DNA from 2 places in the Sporomusa rhizae genome. Region 2 is predicted to be linked to the other one. Evidence: a T-box and tRNA genes for the amino acid it is inferred to sense, from the RefSeq annotation. Region 2 holds a T-box; the other holds one or more tRNA genes.

Region 1 (7,374 bases), 2.6 Mb from region 2:
ATTTTAAATAAAATTTACTCAAGCTTCGCTGTTGACAAGGACATTATGAATGTGTATACTTAATAAATGTGAGCCGGGGCGTAGCGCAGTTTGGTAGCGCGCTTGGTTCGGGACCAAGAGGCCGCAGGTTCGAATCCTGTCGCCCCGACCAGTTTAATCTAGTGAATCCAGGCAACCCGAGCTGTGGATAAATCTTTAAAAAGCACAATGAGTAGTCAACTCCTAGCCGTTATTCTAACGAACGACGAAAGTTAAGAAAAAAACGTATTTTACAACCTCTTCTTTAGTATTAAGAGGTTGTTTTTATTTTGTGCGCTAGTAAGTTTCCTTCCTTATTATATGTTATGTAAAAACAAAACCATTGGTGCACACAAATGCTTGAAGTCAATGCTGTTAAATTAAGCTAACGCCCAATAAATCACTTCGTCTGGCGAAAAACCATGAAGTTACCCGCTTTTTCGCTTCTTTTTCGGTTTTTCCTGCTCTTTAATGGCGTTTATGCTTGCTTTTAGTGCGGCCACGATGTCAAATATCTTGCCGCCGGCTTCGATAGACATAACTCCAACCGTTATATTGTCTGAACTGTGAGAGATAAAACCTTGAATTGAGTGACTTCGTTAGGGATATGCCGGAAATATTTCATTTTGCCGAAGAGCTTTTCGTCTCCTGCTCCTTATGTAGAAACTAATAGTTCGGCTTCTTACTTATTTTTTTTAACTATCACCTCTTAACAACATAATCAGTATAATAAAGTAACCTGAATTAGAAGGTGGTGATAATTTGATCATTGATTTCAATGAACAAAAATTTAGAAGCGAAGTTATAAATATGGTTCGCCCCCTGGGACTCGGCAAACGTCAAATTGAACAAGTGGTGACTCAAGCATTACTAGCTGTTCGTAGAGCAAGTAGACCAGTAAGAATGTAATTAATTATTCTAATGCCCCTGGAGGTCAGCCTACTTTTGCACAAATGAAACCACTTCCACATATTGGGTTAGTTAGAACTTACTGCTTTAAATGATACCAAATTAAGTTCAGATTTTTACTAACGTTTGGGTAATACTAACCTTGGAGGTGATTCTTTTGAAAAGCTCCGGAAACTATGGTGAAAAATTCGGTAAAAAATTACCTAATACCGAAGCTAAGTATATTACCGGAAATGTTGGCGTCCAGGAAAATCCTGAGGCACCACCGAGAAAGAAAGAAAATCATACTATCGAACCACCCAAAGTTTCTACTCAGCATTTTTAAGTCGGCATATGCCGGCTTTTTTTTTGAATCACCCCATCACCAGCTGAAAAAGTTTAATTAATCTTTCATTGGTAACACTATTGCTGGAGGTGATTTTAATGGCCAATAACAGTCGTAGCCCAAACACACAACCAACAAGTCCAAAGAAAGTGTTTGACACCAGCGGTATCGAGACATCACTAATTCGGGACAGCCTCTCCCAGTCGTTCGATAATTCCCAATCCCAAGAAGGCTCCTCTCAGAAAAAATCCAAAAATGCAGATTTAGATAACCAGGCAAACGGCATTGTTAATCTTAATGGAATTCCAGTTTCTCCCTCAACAGGCTCTGCTAGACCAGCTCAACTTGATCGTGGTAAAAGCAAGCACACTATCCAAATTAGCAAAGATTTGCAAAATACCACTTATAGGTAAATGCAATTGACGCTTTTATAACCTATCTATAATCATAAACGTACCTAAAATCAATCTGCCAAACGGAATATATAACAAAAGCCCAAGAAGCGAATAAGTTTCGGACAAAACAAAATACCACATTATCAACATAAAATAAAAGTAAACTATAATCTTGCATTTGCCAAATGTACATGATATAATATGTCACGTTGTAGAAATTTTCAGTTTGATAATAGGGCTTCTGGTTTGAATTGGAGGGATTCCCGAGTGGCTAAAGGGAGCAGACTGTAAATCTGCCGTCTTTGACTTCGGTGGTTCGAATCCACCTCCCTCCACCATTTTATTTATATAGGGGCGTAGCCAAGTCGGTAAGGCAACGGACTTTGACTCCGTCATGCGTTGGTTCGAGTCCAGCCGCCCCTGCCAAAATTAAAGCAGAGCATGTTGCCTGCTTTTTTTTGTTTTTATTCAATTACTTGCATATTCTCTTCAACTTTACAATTATCTAAAAGATACTCATGGAGGATTAATATGGCAAAAAATTCGTTTATTATTTGTCTTATACTGCTATTAATGTTGACAACCCCCTGTTTCGCGGGACAAAGTTCAATTGTCACCAGCTCCTTTGTCGCCGTAGCTGTACATATCGACACTGCCAACAAAGATATAATAGGTGTTGATCTTTTGGAAGCCGGAATCAATAAGTTTATTCAATATAAGTCTAGTCTGGTAATGATGGATGGAATGATACTCTCAGGCAGCAGTGTTTTACGAGAACTGAAAAAAGCAGGAATTGATGATTTTAGCAACCCTAATCCTACAAAACTTCAAGATTTCGGAAAAATTAACGATGTATCCTATGTCTTACTCCTGACTCTCTATCCCCTGGATATTTCAGCTGATATTAAAGCATTTGACGTTAGCAAGGGAGACTATCTTGTTGGAAAAAAAATTACTCAGCCTAAGGAGGCTGAGTCTAAATTCGGATTCATGGATACTATGCTTAATAAGTTTTCTCGTTTAATTGACGGTGAGCTTGACGAGATATTTAAAATTATTAGTATTAATAAATCCTAATTTATTTGCAAACACCACACCTTTTACACCCAGCAACACATGGCTGGGTGTATTTTTCTGCCTGGGCTTGTCGATATTCTGACAACAAATATGACATATCAAAACCCATGTCTAAATTATCCCAAGGAAGAATTTCTGTTTCTCCCCTAGTACGATATAAATAGAAGTCTTCATCAATTTTGTGAATTTTGATTGCTTGTTTCCATCCTTTTGTACCACCATTATTCATGGCCGTAAGTAATACCGATCCTAATTTTCTGTCTCCTCGCGCCAGTACGCTTTGAATGTAGGCCTCCCTAGGATGTTCAATTAAAATTTCAATTCCCTTAACCTTTTTTAATGTGCTTTGAATGTATTTTAATCTGGATGAAGCTATCTCCAGGGGAGCCATAGGCAGCCATTGGAATGGTGTAAATGGCTTGGGGATAAAAGGATTAATACTTAAAGTCAACAACCCCTTACTGCCTAACCCCTCCATGTATGCCTTGATATTACGTGCCATCCCGACAATGGCTTCTATATCCTGATCAGTCTCCCCCGGTAAGCCAACCATAATATATAACCGAACATGCGGAATGCCGGCTGTTGCCGCAGCTTTTATTGCTTGATACAGGTGTTCATCACTAATCTGTTTATTAATCACTTTGCGCAAGCGTTCACTGCCAGCTTCCGGCGCTAACGTTATTGTTTTGTGACCACTGGAAGCTAACGCTTCTACCAACGATTGCGTGAGCGAATCAGCTCTAAGTGATGCAACTGACATAGTTAGACCCTGATCCAATATTATTTGACACAATTTATCAATTTCAGGATAGTCTGAAATCGCCGCTCCCATCAGCCCAACTTTTGCCTGAAACAGCTTAGCTTTTTTCACAGCTTCGGTAATTTGTGTTAAAGAACGTACCCGTGGGTTACGGAAACAGTACCCTGCCATACAGAATCGGCAATGCCTGCCACAGCCCCTGGCAACTTCAATTAGATACATATCTCTGAATTCAGTATCAGCAGTTACAATAACAGTTTGGCCAGGGTAGCTGCTCAAATCTTTTATATAGCGGCGTTTTACGTTAGCCGGGATACCGTCATAGCGCTCATATCGATTAACTATGCCCGCAGCATCATATATCGGCCGGTAAAATCTCGGTACATATACTCCTTCTATATTAGCTAACTTTAATAAAAGTTTTTCTCTCGACAAACCACTGTTTAAACCATCGTAATAAGTGTCTAAAAACTCATGAATTACTTCTTCCCCTTCTCCAATAATACAAGCATCAACAAAGTCAGCCAATGGTTCGGGGTTAAATGTAGCACACGGTCCGCCAATAATAACGAGCGGATCGCCTTCTTGCCTATCGGCCGCCAACACTGGAACTTTACCTGTAGCTAATATATTAATCATATTAAAATAATCCATTTCAAATGAGACAGCAAAGGCAATCAGCGGAAATTCATACAAGGGCAGCTGGTTTTCCAAACTTAATAAAGGCGTATTTGTCCGAACATATTCATCCATGGTCTTTTTATCAGGCAAAAACAGCCGTTCACAGGCAGTATCGCCCCGGCTGTTTACTTGCTCATAAATAATATGCAGTCCTAGATTGGACATCCCCACGTGATAAGTATTCGGATAAACAAGCGCCATAGGCCGGCGAGACCCGGGAGCATAGACCATTGTTCCTTGTTCTGCCGCCACAATTTTTCGCAGGCGTTCTTTAAGCTGCCATGACATGTTAATCACATCCACCTTTATCGTAGTAACTATACCATTACAATAGTATACAAACATTTATTAAAATTATAGCAGCATTTAGGCCCAGCGCTTTTGCAAAGCATCTTCCCAGAGGACGACCTTCATAACTTTTAAAGTTGCCTTCACATCGATCAAGCGCTGGTTACGGGAACCACGAAATGCTAAGCTTAAATCACGCTCAGCTTCACGGTATTTTCCATCTATAAGTATATCGGTTTGTTTAAGGAGTTGCCCTACAGCTTTATTCGTTAAAGCCATTGCCGTTAACTGTTCAAACCTAAAGCCACTATACGTGACGATATCAAGCCCCAACGTTTTTAGGCGTTTTGCCAGCTGAACTAATGGTTCAGGTTGCAGAAACGGTTCTCCACCCGAGAATGTTACACCCCTTAATAACCGGTTGTGAAGAACCTTCTTTTCAATATGGTTAAAAAGCCCTTCTATATCAACAACGTAACCGCCATTACTATCATGAGTATCGGGATTATGGCAACCTGAGCACCCATGTGGACAGCCCTGTGCAAAAACTACCAAGCGTAAGCCTGGGCCATCAACAACGCTTTCCTCTGTTATTCCAGCAAGCCTAATTTCCATACATTTTCCCTACCTTAGATATGTCTTACTCTTTGATTTAATTCGTTCAATTTAGCGTCATTAAAGCGGTCAACCGTACTAAGATAACCAGTAATCCGCCGAACTCGACGCACATTGCTAGTTCCACATGAAGGACACTCCTCAGTGTCAATTACCCCTAAATGTCCACAGCCTTCACAAAAATCAACAGGATAGTTAAAGCCAGCATATCCAAAATCACATTTTCGCATATAACGAATGATCTCTTCCAAAGCCCCCAGATTATTAACAGGCGGCGCTCCAAATTCCACATAGCTGATATGCCCCGCATTAGCATACTTGTGATATACACCTTCAATCCGAATCTTATCAAAAACACTAATCGGATAGTTAACAGGTATATGGAATGAATTCGTATAATATTCTTTATCTGTAACTCCTGGGATAATACCATATTCACGGCGATCCATTCTAACAAAGCGTCCTGATAAGCCTTCAGCCGGGGTCGCCAATAATGTATAGTTCAAATCATAATGTTCTGCTGCCCGGTCCATTTTATCCCGCATAAATGCCACAATTTCTTCACCCATAATCTGGGCTTCTTCGTTTTCCCCATGATGATATCCGGTTAAAGCAGTTAAAGCTTCAGCTAAACCAATAAAGCCCACCGAAAGAGTACCATTTTTAATTACATCTTCAATATAATCGTTGGCTTTCAACATGTCCGAATCAATATATAAGCCCTGCCCCATTAAAAACGGCATATCCCGAACTCTTAATTTAGCCTGAACTTCAAAACGGTGGTATAACTGTTCGCAAGTCAAATCGATAAATTCGGACAGACTTTGATAGAATTTCATTAAATTGCGTTCTGCTTTAATAGCTAACCGCGGCAAATTAATGGTCGTAAAACTCAAATTGCCGCGTCCATCGGTTACTTCCGGGCCGCAACGGTTAGACATTACCCTGGTGCGACATCCCATATACCCGACTTGATCTCCATAAGGCTTATTAAAAGATGAATCCATAAAGCTAAAAGTAGGATTAAGCCGTTGCGCCGCAACACGAATCGCTAATTTAAACAAATCATAGTTGGGATCCCCGGGGTTAAAGTTTACTCCTTCTTGAAGACGGAAAATAATGTTAGGAAAAATTGGGTTTTCACCTCGACCTAGCCCCTTTTCATAGGCTAGCAGTAGGTTTTTGGTTACGGTCCGCCCAGCCGGTGAAGTATCGGTACCTACATTTAAACTAGAAAATGGTACTTGTGCACCTGCCCGTGAATGCATGCTATTTAAATTATAGATCAATGCTTCCATAGCTTGATATACTTCTTCATTGCTGGCCTTTTCCATAAAAGGTGCCATGTCCCGGTCAAAAAAAGCAAAGGACTGCCCTCCATGCATATCATTCTGTGAACTTTGCAGAATAATAGCTGCGAGAGCAGTAGCTGACGCAGGCCGCCTAGGTGAGCGAATAAAACCATGTCCATTATTAAAACCATTTTGCAATAGTTTGCCCAACGGAATTTGAACACATGTTAGTGTCTTTCCATAAAAGTCCAGGTCATGAATATGATAGTCACCTTTTACATGAGCTTGGGCATATTTCTCTGGAATAAGACGGTTCAAGTAGTATGCCTTACTGGCTGCACTGGCAATCTGCAGCATTTTAGCAGATGGAGAGTTAGAAACATTGGCATTTTCCCGGCTAGTTTCTACTAAAATTTCACCAACGGCATCCATAAGCTCTGATTTAGCTTCACGCATACGGGTACGCTTGTCCCTGTGCAAAATATATGCTTTAGCTGTTTTAGCATGACCTGTCTCAATTAACGTCTTTTCAACAGCATCCTGAACATCCTCAACACTAAATATTCCACCATTATATCTTTGTTTTAAAAATTTTAAAACATCCAAAGTAATTTCTAACGCCAGCTGCCGGTCAGCACCGCCCACTGCTTTTGCCGCTTTATAAATAGCCTCTGTTATCTTACTCTCATCGAAAGAGGCTTCCCGACCATCGCGTTTTTTTATTTTCACAAACATACCCTTCCTCCATATTCATTTACTCTTTATGCTGAACCTTCATAAGCATTTCAAGCTCTTGCATAAAATTATTAATGTCAGCAAATTGCCGGTATACCGAAGCAAAGCGTACATAAGCTACCTGATCAATTTCTTTCAGCCGCGCCATTACAGCTTCGCCAATCTGACGGGTAGACACCTCTCGCTCAGTATTATTACGAATCTCTTTTTCAATCTTACTAACAGCTGTTTCAATAACGTCAACAGGTACTGGCCGCTTCTCACATGCTCTTACTA
Region 2 (7,374 bases):
TACAAATATCAGAGAATCCGGCCTTCGTTAGCGATGGGTTTGAAATTATCCAGCAATATTATGCGTTATACCAGGATACGGAATTGTTCTTTCTGGTAAACCCCAGAAATACAAATAAAACCCAAACAGAAATTGCTTTGGATTATCAGAGTGACCTGTTTACCGAGACGGAAATTGTGGCTCTTGTTGAAAGGCTGCTTATAATATTAGAAAATTTACTGGACCATCCGGGAGAATTACTAGGTAACATTCCGACAGTAACTAAGAACGAATATCAGCAGGTCATATATGAGTTTAACAATACGAAGCGCGAGTATCCCAATAATAGCATTCCGGATTTATTTGCGGAGACGGTCGCGAAATATAGCGGTGAAATTGCTGTAAAATCGGCAGCACAACAATATTCCTATAAACAATTGGACCAAATCAGCAATACAGCAGCGTCGAAACTACTGAAAAAAGGCGTTGGAAAAAATAGTTTTGTCGGAGTTATGACGGGGCGATCGGTTAATTTTGTTATTGGTATTCTCGCTGTTTTAAAAAGCGGGGCCGCTTATCTGCCGATCGACACTGATTATCCGCCGGAGAGAAAAAAATTTATCCTTGAAGACAGCCAGATCAACCTTGTTCTTGCCGATAGGGAGGCGGTACTGCCTGAGGAATACACCGGGGCTATCCTGCGAATACCTGACGATATTACATCAGGAAATAATGAACAACATAACCGGGTACCCTGCGGACCTAATGATTTAGCGTATGTCATGTATACTTCAGGGACAACCGGCAATCCAAAGGCAACTCTGATTACCCATCAAAATGTAGTGCGTTTGGTGAAGAATCCTGATTATGTGACGCTCAGTGCGGGCAGCAAAATGCTTATGGGTGGCGCGGTAGGTTTTGACGCAAATACTTTTGAAATATGGGGCGCTTTATTAAATGGCGGTTGCGTGTACGTTGCAGAAAAGAATGAAATACTGTCGCCGGATGTATTTGGTCGTATCCTGGTACAAGAAAAAGTAAGTGCTTTGTTTTTAACAACTGCCTTATTTAATAAGCTGGTGGATGAGCGGGAAGATATTTTTGATCAGGTTGATGTTTTATTAGTTGGCGGCGAGGTTTTATCCCCTCAGCATATCGGTAAAGTGTTCAACCGTAAACAAAAAGTAAAGATGATTAATGTCTATGGACCGACGGAGAATACTACATTTTCGACCTGGCATCCGATACATCGTGTTACCGGCGAACTAATTCCGATAGGCAGGCCGATCAGTAATTCAACCGCATATATCCTTGATCCTTGTTTACAACCACTGCCGGTTGGTGCGATCGGCGAACTTTGTGTGGGGGGAGACGGAGTCGCGCAGGGGTACTGGCAGCGGACGGAATTAACAGAGGAGAAGTTTGTAACCGATCCGTTCGCAAAAGCCGGTCGCCTTTATCGAACCGGGGATTTCGCCTATTGGCTGGCAGACGGCAGTTTAATGTTCGTCGGCAGAAAGGATAATCAGGTCAAAATCAGAGGACACCGGATCGAACTGGGCGAGGTGGAAGCCCAAATAATGAACACAGGTAAAGTGAAAAGTATTGCCGTGATCGACGCCCAAGATGCGAGAAAAAGTAAATATCTGGCTGCGTTTTATATTCCCTTGCCCGATATTCCGGCTGCTTCCATTCGGACCGATTTACAGCATATTATGCCTGAATATATGGTGCCCCGCGTCTTATTACCCGTTCCCGATATTCCGCTCAATGAAAATGGAAAGGTTAACCGCAACGAATTAAGAAAAATCTTATCAAACCAGCCAAATAAATTAGAGCATGACGACCAAACTCTTACTGACTATGAGAAAAAGGTGCTTGCCATATTTGAAGTGGTTTTAGGGCAAAAAGGAATTCGGATAGATGACAACTTTTTTGAAGTCGGTGGGGACTCACTCGGTGTTGTGATGATTGTGACAAGGATTAAGCAAGAATGGGAAGTGGAAGTGCCGGTACAATTTATTTTTGCCCAGCCAACGATAACCGCCATTGCACACTATGTAGAGATGCAAATAAAGAAAAAGAACCGGGATGAAAATACTCAAGGCAAAGTATATAACGCAACAGGACATAACCTGTTTTGCTTTCATTCCCTACTAGGGGATGAAAGCGAATATCAAACGTTGGCAAACCACATTACGAAGTATTCGTTCCACAGTTTGCAGGTGGATTATACGCGGCCTTTGCCAATAAAGAGTTTCGCCGAATATATTGAACGAAATCGTCAGGGTTATGATCCGGTTGTGCTAATCGGCTATTCTTCCGGGGGAGTCGTTGCCTTTGCCGTTGTACAGGAATTGGAAAAACGTGGTATCATGGTAGCAGCTGTAATTATGTTAGACAGTTATATCATAAACGCCGATAACAAAAACGATGTTATAAAAGAGATGACCGATAACATGTTCAAAAATAGAAATAAGGAGAATAGTTGTCAGGCGTGGATAAATGATTTGAAAAAATGCCTTGAACATTTTGGTACTATTGATTTTTCTGTACCGATTTCTGCAGACATAATTAACCTTCGGGCTGTAGACGAGCGGGACGAAAAAATGATCGAGTATGCAAACTGGCGTATATGCAGCAAAAAGTCATTTTATCCTATTGACGGTTATGGCGATCATATTGCCATGCTTTCCAATGAATTTGTGAGTTTAAATGCCCTAATAATCTCTAGGGTTTTAACTACCTATTCTGAGCCTACCGTGATTTCATCACTGGATGCAGGTTGAGGCAAGACGGGTTAAGGGTAATCCCTTGTACCATATCTTAATCACACAAGGAGGAATATATCATGGATGAAAGAGTCCGCGAGTTAGCGAGAAATCTGATTGGATATTCGGTTCGTTTGCAGCCGCAGGAGAAGATTTTGATCGAATTGTTTGATGATGGATTGCCGCTGGCGAAAGAATTGATCAAAGAAGCCTACCGGGTCGGCGGCATCCCGTTTGTTACCATTAAAAGCAACTCAATTCTCCGTCAACTGTTAAAAGAGGCAACCATTGAGCAGCTAAAAATGATAGCCTTGTGGGAAGCTGCGCGTATGGACAGCATGGACGCCTATATCGGCGTGCGCTCCGCCCAGAATATCAGCGAGCTGGCCGATGTACCCGCCGAAAAAATGCAATGGTATCAGCAATACTGGAGCAAGCCGGTTCATACGGACATCCGCGTGACGAAAAAGTGGTGCGTGCTGCGCTACCCCAATAACTCGATGGCACAACTAGCGAACACCAGCCAGGAAGCGTTTGAGGATTTCTATTTCAACGTTTGTAACCTCAACTATGCCAAAATGGATCAGGCCATGGAGCCGTTAATTCAACTGCTCGATGCAACCGACAAGGTTCACATTATTGGCCCGGGGACCGACTTGCATTTTTCCATCAAGGGCATTCCGGCTGTAAAATGCTCCGGCCATATTAATATTCCCGACGGGGAAGTGTACACCGCGCCGGTAAAAGATTCCGTCAATGGTTATCTCACCTATAATACACCTTCCCTGCAGGGCGGTATTACTTATGAACATGTGCGCTTTGACTTCGTCAACGGGAAAATCGTGAACGCCACCGCCAATCAAACCGAAAATTTAAACAAAGTTTTGGATACCGACGAAGGCGCCCGCTATATTGGCGAATTTGCGTTCGGCGTTAATCCCTATATCACAACCTCCATGAACGATATCCTGTTTGATGAAAAGATTAGGGGCAGTTTCCATTTCACCCCGGGGAATTCTTATCAAAACGCCTTTAATGGCAATCGTTCCGCCGTCCACTGGGATTTGGTCTGTATCCAAACTCAGGAGTACGGTGGTGGGGAAATCTGGTTTGATGACCGGCTCATCCGCAAAGACGGCCTGTTTGTCATTCCGGAACTTGCCGGGTTAAATCCCGAAAACCTCTTGTAAGGCTTAAATGTCCAGTTATCCCTGCCATTTTGGTGCAGTAAAGTAGATAGAAGTAACAAGGGCAGATATTTGAATCAGGAATAAAGTTATATTTTGGACTAGATGGGACACAAATACGCCCTTTTGGCAGCCAAATTTATGGAGAACTACTATGAATAGTAAAAAAATGCTAGCAGAATCGCTGGAAAAACTGCTGCTTAAGAAGAACCTCGATGATATTCAAGTCAGTGAAATTGTAGCAGGAACATCGCTTTCAAGGAAAACCTTTTACCGCCACTTTAGAGATAAATATGATCTTGCCAGTTGGTACTTTGCCCAGTTTTACAAAGCTAGTTTTGGCCGTGTAACAGATGACCTTACTTGGGAGGAGGCATTGTTGCGCTGCCTTGAAATTTATCAAGAAAAACAGAGTGTACTAAAAAATGCTTATGCAAGCCATGATATTAACGGCCTTCGTAGTTATGACATTGCGATAACGAAAAAAACATATGAGCAATATTTGACGAGTAAGGGTGCTGATATATCTACGGAGATTATGCGTTTTGCTATTGACATCGCCTCACGCGGTGGCACTGATATGGTTATCGAATGGCTGCTTGGCGGAATGAAAATGGAAAAGAGTAAACTGGTTTGGCTGCTTAAACAAACGTTGCCAAAGAATATTCTCACGTACATTGATTGAAAGAAATTATAAAATGTCACACATGTGTCATTCTGTGGCTTTACTTTTACTGCTTAATCAACTAGAATTTAATAAAATTAAATTATCAAAAGCAATGAAGGGAAGAAGTAGGTCAAGACTTACGTCATTCAGAGAGCAACCGGTTGGTGAGAGGCTGCAGACGTACTGACACGAATACATCCTGGAGCCGCTGCCTGAATAGTTTAGTAGGGTTTGACGGGTATGCCCGATACAGCGTGCGAGTGTGTTGTTGCACTTGATGAGGGGAATTCTGTGAGGAATTTCCGATACAGAGGTGGTACCGCAATTCTGCCCTCTGTTCCGAATGGAGCAGAGGGTATTTTTATTATGAATTTTTGGTAATGGAGTTGTTATAATGAAAATTTACGATGAACTGGCAGCTCGTGGCTTGATTGCTCAGGTTACAAACGAAGAAGAAATTAAAGAACTTATTAATAGTGGCAATGCAACCTTTTATATTGGCTTTGATCCAACGGCAGATTCCTTGCATGTTGGTCATTTTATGGCACTATGCCTTATGAAACGTTTGCAGATGGCGGGAAACAAACCGGTTGTTCTTCTTGGGGGCGGAACAGGCTATATTGGTGATCCATCTGGTCGAACGGATTTGCGTTCTATGATGTTACCGGAAACAATCCGGCATAACTGCGATTGTTTTAAGAAACAGATGGAAAGATTCATCGAATTTGGTGACGACAAGGCAATTATGGTTAACAATGCCGACTGGCTCTTAGAACTGAATTATATTGATTTTCTTCGTGATGTTGGAGCCTGCTTTTCTGTGAATAATATGTTACGTGCAGAATGCTATAAGCAGAGAAGGGAAAAGGGGCTGTCCTTCTTAGAGTTTAATTATATGAGTATGCAGTCCTACGATTTTTATTATCTATATCAGAATTACGGGTGCAATATGCAATTTGGTGGAGACGACCAGTGGTCTAATATGTTGGGTGGTACGGAACTGATTCGTCGTAAGCTAGGAAAAGATGCTTATGCCATGACAATTACACTGCTAATGAATTCCGAAGGCAATAAGATGGGAAAGACCGCAAAAGGTGCTGTCTGGCTTGATCCTAACAAAACCTCCCCCTCGGAATTTTTCCAGTATTGGCGTACTATTGGTGACGCTGATGTTCACAAGTGCATGCGTATGCTTACCTTCTTGCCACTTAAAGAGATTGACGCCATGGACAACTGGGAAGGCTGTCAACTAACCGAAGCCAAAGAAATATTGGCGTATGAACTGACTAAGTTGGTTCATGGTGAAGAAGAAGCCTATAAGGCAAAGAGTGCTTCTCATCAAGGTAAACAGCCCTGACAGAGAGTAGATATCAGGGCAAACAGAAAACCCGCTAAAAGTTTTTGTTTTAGCGGGTTTTTTGGCGATTTTCATAACTTTTTTATGCATATTTCTTTGTCATCCAGTTTTTCCCTTCTACTAATCTGGCAATCAGCATGGAGCATACTATATTGCCTGTAGAATTTAACAAGGTTGCCGGAGCATCAATGATCGTGCTAATGACAGCAATAATGGGGAGAACTTCCGGTGAAAATCCATATACGCTAATAATCAGCATTTCACCAATCATACCACCGCCGGGTATCGCACCCATAACAGCACCAACCAGGAAGGATACGCCAATAATGCCTATACAGGTAGAGAAACTGCTCATATCCATGCCAAAGAGGCCGAACAGAAAGGTGATCTTTAAAACTCCACCGAAAACCGAGCCATCTTTATGAATATTAGCACCTAAAGGAATAATGGTTTCAACCATATCTTTAGGTACGCCAATCGCCTTGGTTGCTACTATATTAATTGGGATGGAAGCAGCACTTGAACAAGTGGCGATAGCTGTAACCGAAGGGGATAGTGCGTTACGCCAGAAAGCTTTGACCCCTTTCTTTTTTGCAGCAATATAGGCATATAAAGTGAAAAAACCAAAATAATAGATACCTGTCAACACTAAATAAGTAATAAAAGTCTTTAAATAACCGTGTAAGATTTGTGTTCCTAATTCACCAACCACATTAGCGAAATAAGCACCTAAACCAATTGGCGCATAATACATAATAAGTTGGACTAACTTCATCATAACCTGGGTTGCTGCCGACAGAAAAGCAGTAACTGGTTGAGCTGCTTCGCCCACTAATGCGGTGGAAAGGCCTGTTAAAGCTGCCAGGATAATTAACGGTAAAATATGTTCTCTAGACAAAACTAATGGGAAGTCAGTTACGGTAAAGGTTTTGACGAGTTGCTCCAAAACGCCGGGCGTTTTTGTCTTTTCCGGGCTGCTTGGTTCAGATTGCACGACACTTTGCAAAGAGGAATAATTGATTCCCTCTGTCGGATTCATTATTAAAGCCACCCCAAGACCCAGAGTAGATGCAATTAAAGCAGTAACAAAGAAAACAAGAAGAATGCTGCCCATGATCTTGCTTAAGCGATTTATTTCTCTCATTGAAGCAATGGCTGACGCAATACTAAAAAACACCATCGGTACAATAATCATAAATAACAGATTGACAAACAAATCGCCGAAGGGTTTGAGTACAGAAGCTTTTGGACCTAAAACGATCCCAACCACTCCACCTAGAAGAACAGACCCTAACAATACTGCGGAAAATAAATAATCCTTAGAAAATAATTTCATAAATAGCTATCTTCCTCCCTAATTTATTATAAATGCTTATTATGGTAATTAATTTCAAAACTATTCCACGTGAAATA

The links. A T-box is a leader RNA that pairs with one kind of tRNA and senses whether it is charged. The one in region 2 lies ahead of tyrS (tyrosine--tRNA ligase), so its partner is inferred to be a tRNA-Tyr.
Region 1: it has a tRNA-Tyr gene. The T-box ahead of tyrS (tyrosine--tRNA ligase) is inferred to sense a tRNA for this amino acid. The anticodon was not compared.

What each region holds. Positions count from the first base shown of each region.
Region 1 covers NZ_CP156925.1:2,459,199-2,466,572, reverse strand. The annotation lists tRNA gene SRRS_RS11370 (tRNA-Pro) at 75-151, shown strand; gene SRRS_RS11365 (hypothetical protein) at 781-927, shown strand; gene SRRS_RS11360 (hypothetical protein) at 1,085-1,252, shown strand; gene SRRS_RS11355 (hypothetical protein) at 1,351-1,665, shown strand; tRNA gene SRRS_RS11350 (tRNA-Tyr) at 1,901-1,985, shown strand; tRNA gene SRRS_RS11345 (tRNA-Gln) at 1,998-2,073, shown strand; gene SRRS_RS11340 (hypothetical protein) at 2,179-2,724, shown strand; gene SRRS_RS11335 (TIGR03960 family B12-binding radical SAM protein) at 2,726-4,456, opposite strand; gene nrdG (anaerobic ribonucleoside-triphosphate reductase activating protein) at 4,535-5,071, opposite strand; gene nrdD (anaerobic ribonucleoside-triphosphate reductase) at 5,086-7,098, opposite strand; gene nrdR (transcriptional regulator NrdR) at 7,118-7,374, opposite strand, start outside.
Region 2 covers NZ_CP156925.1:5,640,110-5,647,483, reverse strand. The annotation lists gene SRRS_RS26410 (amino acid adenylation domain-containing protein) at 1-2,768, shown strand, start outside; gene SRRS_RS26405 (aminopeptidase) at 2,831-3,940, shown strand; gene SRRS_RS26400 (TetR/AcrR family transcriptional regulator C-terminal domain-containing protein) at 4,092-4,622, shown strand; T-box leader at 4,708-4,942, shown strand; partial or broken gene tyrS (tyrosine--tRNA ligase) at 4,999-5,940, shown strand; gene SRRS_RS26390 (dicarboxylate/amino acid:cation symporter) at 6,044-7,297, opposite strand.